2 regions of the Streptomyces sp. NPDC003036 genome follow, and region 2 is predicted to be linked to the other one. Evidence: riboswitches for the same ligand, from Rfam matches in the RefSeq annotation. Region 2 holds a riboswitch; the other holds the start of a gene.
The links. A riboswitch is a leader RNA that binds a small molecule or an ion and turns the genes downstream of it on or off. The one in region 2 is predicted to bind glycine.

Region 1 (3,766 bases), on a different contig from region 2:
CGCCGAAGGCCTCCCACACGGCGGCGAGCTGCGCGCGGCCGGTGGTCTCGTCGCAGGCGACCGAGACGTGGTCGGCGTCGACGAGGCGCAGGTTGACGCCGTTCTCGCGGGCGGCGGCGACGGCCTCGGCGGCCTTGCCCGGCACCCGGACGGTCACGGTGTCGAAGAAGCTGCCGTGGACGACCTCGACGCCGCCGGCGCGCAGCCCCTCGGCGAGGATCGCCGCGTACCGGTGCACGCGCTGCGCGATCTGCTTCAGCCCGTCGGGGCCGTGGTACACGGCGTACATGCCGGCCATGACGGCGAGCAGCACCTGCGCGGTGCAGATGTTGCTGGTGGCCTTCTCCCGGCGGATGTGCTGCTCGCGGGTCTGCAGCGCCAGGCGGTACGCCTTGTTGCCGTCGGCGTCGACGGAGACGCCGACGAGCCGGCCCGGCAGGGAGCGGGCGAAGGTGTCGCGCACGGCCATGTAGCCGGCGTGCGGACCGCCGAAGCCCATCGGCACGCCGAACCGCTGGGTGGTGCCGACGGCGATGTCGGCGCCCAGCTCGCCGGGCGAGGTGAGCAGCGTCAGCGCGAGGAGGTCGGCGGCGACGGTGACGACGGCGCCGAGCTCGTGGGCCCGGTCGATGACCGGCTTGATGTCCCGTACGGCGCCGGACGCGCCCGGGTACTGGATCAGCACGCCGAAGACGCCGCGCTCGGCGACCTCGGCCGGGATGCCCTCGCTGAGGTCGGCGACGACGACCTCGACGCCGGTCGGCTCCGCGCGGGTCTCGATGACGGCGATGGTCTGCGGCAGGGCGTCGGCGTCGATGAGGAAGACCCCGCCCTTGACCTTGCCGACGCGGCGGGCCAGCGCCATGGCCTCGGCGGCGGCGGTGCCCTCGTCGAGCAGCGAGGCGCCGGAGGTGGGCAGGCCGGTCAGGTCGGCGACCATGGTCTGGAAGTTGAGCAGCGCCTCCAGACGGCCCTGCGAGATCTCCGGCTGGTAGGGCGTGTACGCCGTGTACCAGGCCGGGTTCTCCATGACGTTGCGCAGGATGACCGGGGGCGTGAAGGTGCCGTAGTAGCCGAGCCCGATCATCGGGGCCAGCACCTGGTTGCGGTCGGCGAGCGAGCGCAGCTCGGCGAGGACCTCGGCCTCGGTGCGCGCCGCCGGCAGCCCGAGCGCCTCGGCGGTCTTGATCACATCCGGCACGGCGGCGGCGGTCAGCTCGTCGAGCGAGCCGTAGCCGACCTGCGCGAGCATCTTGGCGCGGGCCTCGGCGTCGGGGCCGATGTGCCGCTGCTCGAAGGGGATGCCCTGCTCAAGCTCGGAGAGCGGAGTACGGTTGGCGGTCATCTACGGAGGCCTCCTGGTCGTCACGACCTGCGAGGGGCACCATGGCGCGGGTGCCCGGACGGCCTCCCCCTCTGTCATCTCAACCTGAGAGCTTCACCGGGCGCCACTGGGGGCCGCCCGGCTTTCACCGTCGGTGAGAGCGGATGCCGTCCGACGCCCGCCCTGCTTTCCAGAGTGACCTCGTCCATGCGGTACCGGGTGCCTGAGAGATTCCGGGGAGGATTTGCTCCTTCGGCGCCTCCGAAAGGATTCTCCAGAGGACTCTCCCGCATGGGGTCAACAGCCGCCTGCCAGCCTACCAGCGAGGTCCAGGCCCGATCCCTCGAGTGGCCGACGTCACGGATGTGCACTTTCGTAGTGGTGTAGTGCAGTTGCGAGCGGTTGCGACCAGTTGGAGGGACCGTGCAGACCGATATCGATCCGCGGAGCCTGATCGGCCGCAAGGCCTACGACCGCAACGGCCACAAGATCGGCACCGTCGACGAGGTGTACCTGGACGACGCGACGGGCGTGCCCGAGTGGGCCGCCGTCCGCACCGGCCTCTTCGGCCGCGACGCCTTCGTCCCCCTGGCCCCCAGCGACCTCGCCGACGACGGTCTCCACGTCCCGTACGACCGCGCCCTGATCAAGGACGCCCCCGACTTCGGCGTCGGCCGCCACCTCTCCCCCGAGCAGGAGCTCCAGCTCTACCACCACTACGGCCTCGAGCTCCCGTCCCCTCCCCCACCCGACCCGGAGCCGGACCCGGACCCCGACTCCGGCCTCGGCGACCTCGCGGGCCGCGACGGCTGACGCGCCGCCCGCCTGTCAGGGCGACGGCGCCCGCTCCACCTGCTCCCGCGCGACCAGCGGCAGCGGGTCCGACGGCTCCAGGGCCGGGTCGTCGGTCCGGAAGGTCCGCACCCGGCCCGGCGGCGAGCCGGGCTCCTCGAACCGCACGGTCACGCGCCCCACCCCGCTGCCCTGCACCCACCCCGGCCCGTACTCGTCGTGCCGGACATCCTGCCCGGCCAGCCACCTGCGCTCCCCGCCGCCGTCGGCGTCCTCCGCGGCTCCCGTCCCAGCGGCCGCGCCCGCCACACCGGCCTCGCCGACCCCGGCAGCCGGCTCCTGCGGCTCCGGGACCGTGCCCCCCTGGGGCCCGGCCGGCGCCTCCGCCATCGCCGCCTGGGCGAACAGGTCCTCCTGGGTGTAGTCCGCGAGCCCCGTCACCCCCACCCCCAGGAGCCGCACGCCACCCGTGGTGTCCACCGACTCCAGCAGCCGGGCCGCCGCCTCCCGGACCACCGCGAGGTCGTCCGTCGGCCCGCGCAGGGTCTCGGATCTGGTCAGCGTCGAGAAGTCGTACCGGCGCACCTTCAGCACCACCGTCCGCCCCGACCGCCCGGCCCCGCGCAGCCGCCGCACGCACCGGTCGGCCAGGCGCTCCACCTCCAGGCGCACCCGCACGCGGTCGTGCAGGTCCACGTCGAAGGTGTCCTCCACGGAGACGGACTTGGCGTCCCGCTCGGCGACCACGGGCCGGTCGTCGTGCCCCAGGGCCATCCGGTACAGCGACGCCCCGTGGGCCCTGCCCAGCAGCCGTACGAGCTCGTCCTCGCCCGCCTCCGCCAGATCGGCCACGGTCGTCATCCCGGCCCGGCGCAGGTGCTCGCCGGTGGCGGGGCCGACTCCCGGCAGGATCCGCACCGACATCGGCCCGAGCAGCTCGCGCTCGGTCCCCGGCTCTATGAGCACCAGTCCGTCGGGCTTCGCCTGCTCCGACGCGATCTTCGCCAGCATCTTGGAGCCCGCGAGGCCGACGGAGCCCGTCAGTCCCGTAACCGCCCGGATGTCCGCGCGCAGGCGCTCCCCGGTCGCTCGTGCCGTCGCCGCGTCGTGAGCCGTGCCGCCCGCCTCCAGGTCGACGAACGCCTCGTCCAGGCTCAGCGGCTCCACCAGCGGCGACAGCCGCCGCAGCAGCTCCATGACCTGGTCGCTCACGGCCCGGTAGAGCGTGAAGCGCGGCACCAGATACGCGGCGTTCGGCGCCAGCCGCCGCGCCTGCGCCATCGGCATCGCCGAGTGCACCCCGAAGCGCCGCGCCTCGTACGACGCGGTGGCGACGACCCCGCGCGGCCCCAGGCCGCCCACCACCACGGGCTTTCCGCGCAGGCTCGGCTTCGCCGCCTGCTCGGCGGCGGCGAAGAAGGCATCCATGTCCAGATGCAGAATCGTCGGCGCGGCTCTCACATCACCGATGCTGCCTCACGCCACTGACAATCGCCCGCACGCACGTGCGATCCTGGACCGCCGCGCGGGTACTGCCGCGCGGCCGTCACACGGCCCTGTCGCGCCTGCGCCGTGCCAGCTCGTCGGCCGGATTGTGCCCGATGAGCGTCTCGCCGGTGTCGACGCGCTCCCCGTGCAGCTGCGAGAGCG
Region 2 (3,766 bases):
GCGACGTCCGGGTCCAGCTCGTGGAGAGGGGTGTTGAGAAGCGACATCGGGAAGGGGTCCTTACTCGCCGGAGAACTCGGTGTACTCGTCGGCGGAGAGCAGGTCCTTCGGCTCCTCCGCGACGCGTACCTTGAAGAGCCAGCCGCCCTCGAACGGTGCGGTGTTCACCAGCGAGGGGTCGTCCACGACGTCCTGGTTCGCCTCGACGACCTCGCCGGTGACCGGGGAGTACAGGTCGCTGACGGACTTGGTCGACTCCAGCTCACCGCAGGTCTCGCCCGCGGTCACGGTGTCGCCGACCGCCGGGAGCTGGACGTACACCACGTCGCCGAGCGCGTTCGCCGCGTGCTCCGTGATGCCGACCGTCGACACGCCGTCCTCGGCGGCCGACAGCCACTCGTGCTCCTTGCTGTAGCGCAGCTGCTGGGGGTTGCTCATGACTGGAATTCTCCTGTACGCGGGGGAGTGCTGGTGAACGGGGGACTGGTCCGGAAGGCGCCCGAGATCACTTCTGGCGCTCGGGTCACTTCTGGCGCTTGTAGAAGGGGAGCGCCACGACCTCGTACGGCTCATGGGTACCGCGGATGTCGACACCGACCCCCGCCGTCCCCGGCGCGGCGTGCGCGGCGTCCACGTACGCCATGGCGATCGGCTTGCCCAGCGTCGGCGACGGCGCGCCCGAGGTGACCTCGCCGACGACCTTGCCCTCGGCGACCACCTGCATCCCGGCGCGCGGGACCCGGCGCCCCTCGGCGACCAGGCCGACGAGCTTGCGGGGCGGGGCGATCTGCGCCCGCTCGGCGGCCGCCTCCAGTGCCTCCCGGCCCACGAAGTCGCCCTCCTTCTCGAACTTGACCACCCGGCCGAGACCCGCGTCGAAGGGGGTGAGGGCCGTCGTGAGCTCGTGCCCGTACAGCGGCATGCCCGCCTCCAGGCGCAGCGTGTCGCGGCAGGACAGGCCGCAGGGGATCAGGCCGGCCGGGGCGCCGGCCTCCGTCAGCGCCTGCCACAGCTTCTCCGCGTGCTGCGGCTCCACGAACAGCTCGAAGCCGTCCTCGCCCGTGTAGCCGGTGCGGGCGATCAGCGCGGGCACTCCCGCGACGGTGCCCGGCAGGCCCGCGTAGTACTTCAGCCCGTCCAGGTCCGCGTCGGTGAGCGACTTCAGGATGCCCGGGGACTCCGGGCCCTGGATCGCGATCAGGGCGTACGCGTCCCGGTCGTCGCGTACGACGGCGTCGAAGCCGGCGGCCCGCTCGGTGAGGGCGTCCAGCACGACCTGGGCGTTCGAGGCGTTGGCGACGACCATGTACTCCTGCTCCTGGAGCCGGTACACGATCAGGTCGTCGAGGATCCCGCCGTCCTCCTGGCAGATCATGGTGTAGCGGGCGCGGCCCACGCCGACGCCGCCGATGTTGCCGACGAGCGCGTAGTCGAGGAGGGCGGCGGCCTGCGGGCCCGTCACGGTGATCTCGCCCATGTGGGACAGGTCGAAGAGACCGGCCTTCGCGCGGACGGCGTTGTGCTCGTCGCGCTCGCTGCCGTACCGCAGCGGCATGTCCCAGCCGGCGAAGTCGGTCATGGTCGCGCCGAGCGCCCGATGCACGGCATCGAGGGCGGTGAGGCGTGGGGCAGTGCTCATGGATGTGGCTCCCAGGGCATGGCTCGAAGACGGTCCTCCCCATCTGTCATCGGAACCTGAGAGGTTCACCGTGACCGTACGGGGACGGCCCTCGGCTTGCACCTTGGGTGGAGCCGCCGCGGCGGCCCGCTTTTCAGATCTGCCTCATCCGCGCGGTACGGGGCCTGAGAGATTCAAGGGAGGAACTTGCTCCTTCGGCGCCCGGGCGGGACCCGGGACTCTCCCGCGCGGATTCAAGCGGCCGGTATGCGGTTGTACGCACCTGCGTGCGGTGGCGCGCACATCATTGCACGCGTGGTCTCCTCGGCAAATCGCTTGTGCCTTATTACCCATTCTTTACACTTCTTGGGCAAGGGTCGGGGAAGGCCGAGCCCGAGCAGGGGGAGTACGCGATGACGTTGCAGCGGACAGGTCCGAGCGCGGCCACCGGTGCGGTGAGCGGTGCCATGACCGGCGCGGTCGCCGTGCCCGCGCCCAGCCGCGCGCCCGCGCCCGTGCTGCGCGACCTGCGTGACCGCGCCGGGCGCTGCCCGCGCGAGCTGGGCTTCGCCGCCGGCGACCTCGTGGTCGTCTCCGGCCTGCCCGGCAGCGGCAAGTCCACCCTGATCGCCCGCGCCGCCGACGGGCGCGGCATCGACTCCCAGGACGCCCGCGAGCGGTGGGAGCGCCGGATGCCGCCCTTCCTGCCGTACGCGGTCTACCGCCCCCTCGTCCGCATCGCCCACTACGCCGGGCTCCGGCGCGCCATGCGCTCGGGCGCGAGCGTCGTCGTCCACGACTGCGGCACCCAGGCCTGGGTCCGGCGCTGGCTGGCCCGCGAGGCCCGGCGGCGCGGGCGCGCCCTGCACCTGATACTGCTGGACGTCACCCCCCAGGCGGCCCGCGCGGGCCAGCGCGAGCGGGGGCGGGGCGTCTCCGGATACGCCTTCGCGCGGCACCGCAGGGCGGTGGGGCGGCTGGTGCGGGACGCCGAGCAGGGCGTGCTGCCGGGCGGCTGCGCGTCCGCCGTGCTGCTCGACCGGCCGGCGGCGACGGCGCTGACCCGTATCACGTTCGGCTGAACGGGGCGGTTAGGGTGCCCTGAAAGACGCGCCGCACGGGTGGGAAGGACGAGGGGACACCAGTGGACACCGCATGGCCGGTCAATGAGCTCGAAGAGGTGCTCGCCGCCTCCCTCGGCAACCCCGCGGCCGGCGCCCGGCTCGTCGAGGTCCTGGGCCGCAGCCCCCTGTGGATCCCCCTCCCCAAGGGCGGCGGCCCCGACAGTCCGGACCTCGACCTGCCCACGCTGGAGCTGGACGGCCAGGCGTACGTCCCCGTCTTCAGCTCCGAGCAGCAGTTCCTGCGGTGCGTCGGCCCCCACATGGCGTACACCGTCGCGCCCGCCGTCGAGTTCGCCCGCGGCCTGCCCCCGCAGCTCGGGATCGCCGTCAACCCCGGCGGCGCCGTGGGCGCGCCCCTGCCGCCGCCCGCCGTCGCCGAACTGTGCCGCGTCGGCCGCACCCCGCTGGACGGGCCCGCGAGCGGCGCCCGGGTGCGGCTGTTCGAGCCCGACTGGCAGGAGGACCCGGTCGACTTCCTCTCCGCCGCGGCCGCCGAGTTCGAGGCCACCGGCACCGTCCTCACCGCCCGCCGGGCCCTCGCCTCCATCGAGGGCGGCGCCCCGACGCTCTTCGTCGGCGTCCAGCTCTCCTCCTGGGAGGGCGCCGACCGTAACGTACCGATGGACGCCCTCGGCCGGGCGCTCGGCCGCGTCCAGGTGCCGTGGCCGGTCAACCTGGTCCTGCTCGACATCGCGCAGGACCCGGTGGGCGACTGGATGCTGGAGAAGGTACGGCCCTTCTACCAGCGGCCCTAAGCTAATGCGGTGGACCGAAGAGGGGGACCCAGGGTGAGCGCGCAGAGCACCGCGGCGGCCGGGCCGATCGAGCAGCTGCTGAGCAACGTCACGCCCGGACGCTACGACGCGTACGAGGCGCTGCTCACGGCCCTCGCCGACGCTCCGGTCTGGATGCTGCTCTGGCACGGCCAGGCCGGCTCGCCCGACGCCCAGTACGGCAACATGGAGGTCGACGGCCTCGGCTACGCGCCCTGCGTCACCTCCGCCCAGGAGCTCGCCGTCTCCGG

Region 1: it holds a riboswitch for glycine, as region 2 does, so the genes downstream of both, gcvP (aminomethyl-transferring glycine dehydrogenase) here and gcvT (glycine cleavage system aminomethyltransferase GcvT) in region 2, are expected to answer to the same signal.

Annotation. Positions count from the first base shown of each region.
Region 1 covers NZ_JBEXNO010000058.1:24,214-27,979, forward strand. The annotation lists gene gcvP (aminomethyl-transferring glycine dehydrogenase) at 1-1,345, opposite strand, end outside; glycine riboswitch at 1,525-1,624, opposite strand; gene ABZX67_RS30675 (PRC-barrel domain-containing protein) at 1,748-2,137, shown strand; gene ABZX67_RS30680 (DNA polymerase IV) at 2,153-3,577, opposite strand; gene ABZX67_RS30685 (MerR family transcriptional regulator) at 3,663-3,766, opposite strand, start outside.
Region 2 covers NZ_JBEXNO010000015.1:10,651-14,416, reverse strand. The annotation lists gene glyA (serine hydroxymethyltransferase) at 1-47, opposite strand, end outside; gene gcvH (glycine cleavage system protein GcvH) at 61-438, opposite strand; gene gcvT (glycine cleavage system aminomethyltransferase GcvT) at 524-1,639, opposite strand; glycine riboswitch at 1,783-1,875, opposite strand; gene ABZX67_RS13450 (AAA family ATPase) at 2,086-2,700, shown strand; gene ABZX67_RS13445 (enhanced serine sensitivity protein SseB) at 2,763-3,497, shown strand; gene ABZX67_RS13440 (enhanced serine sensitivity protein SseB C-terminal domain-containing protein) at 3,531-3,766, shown strand, end outside.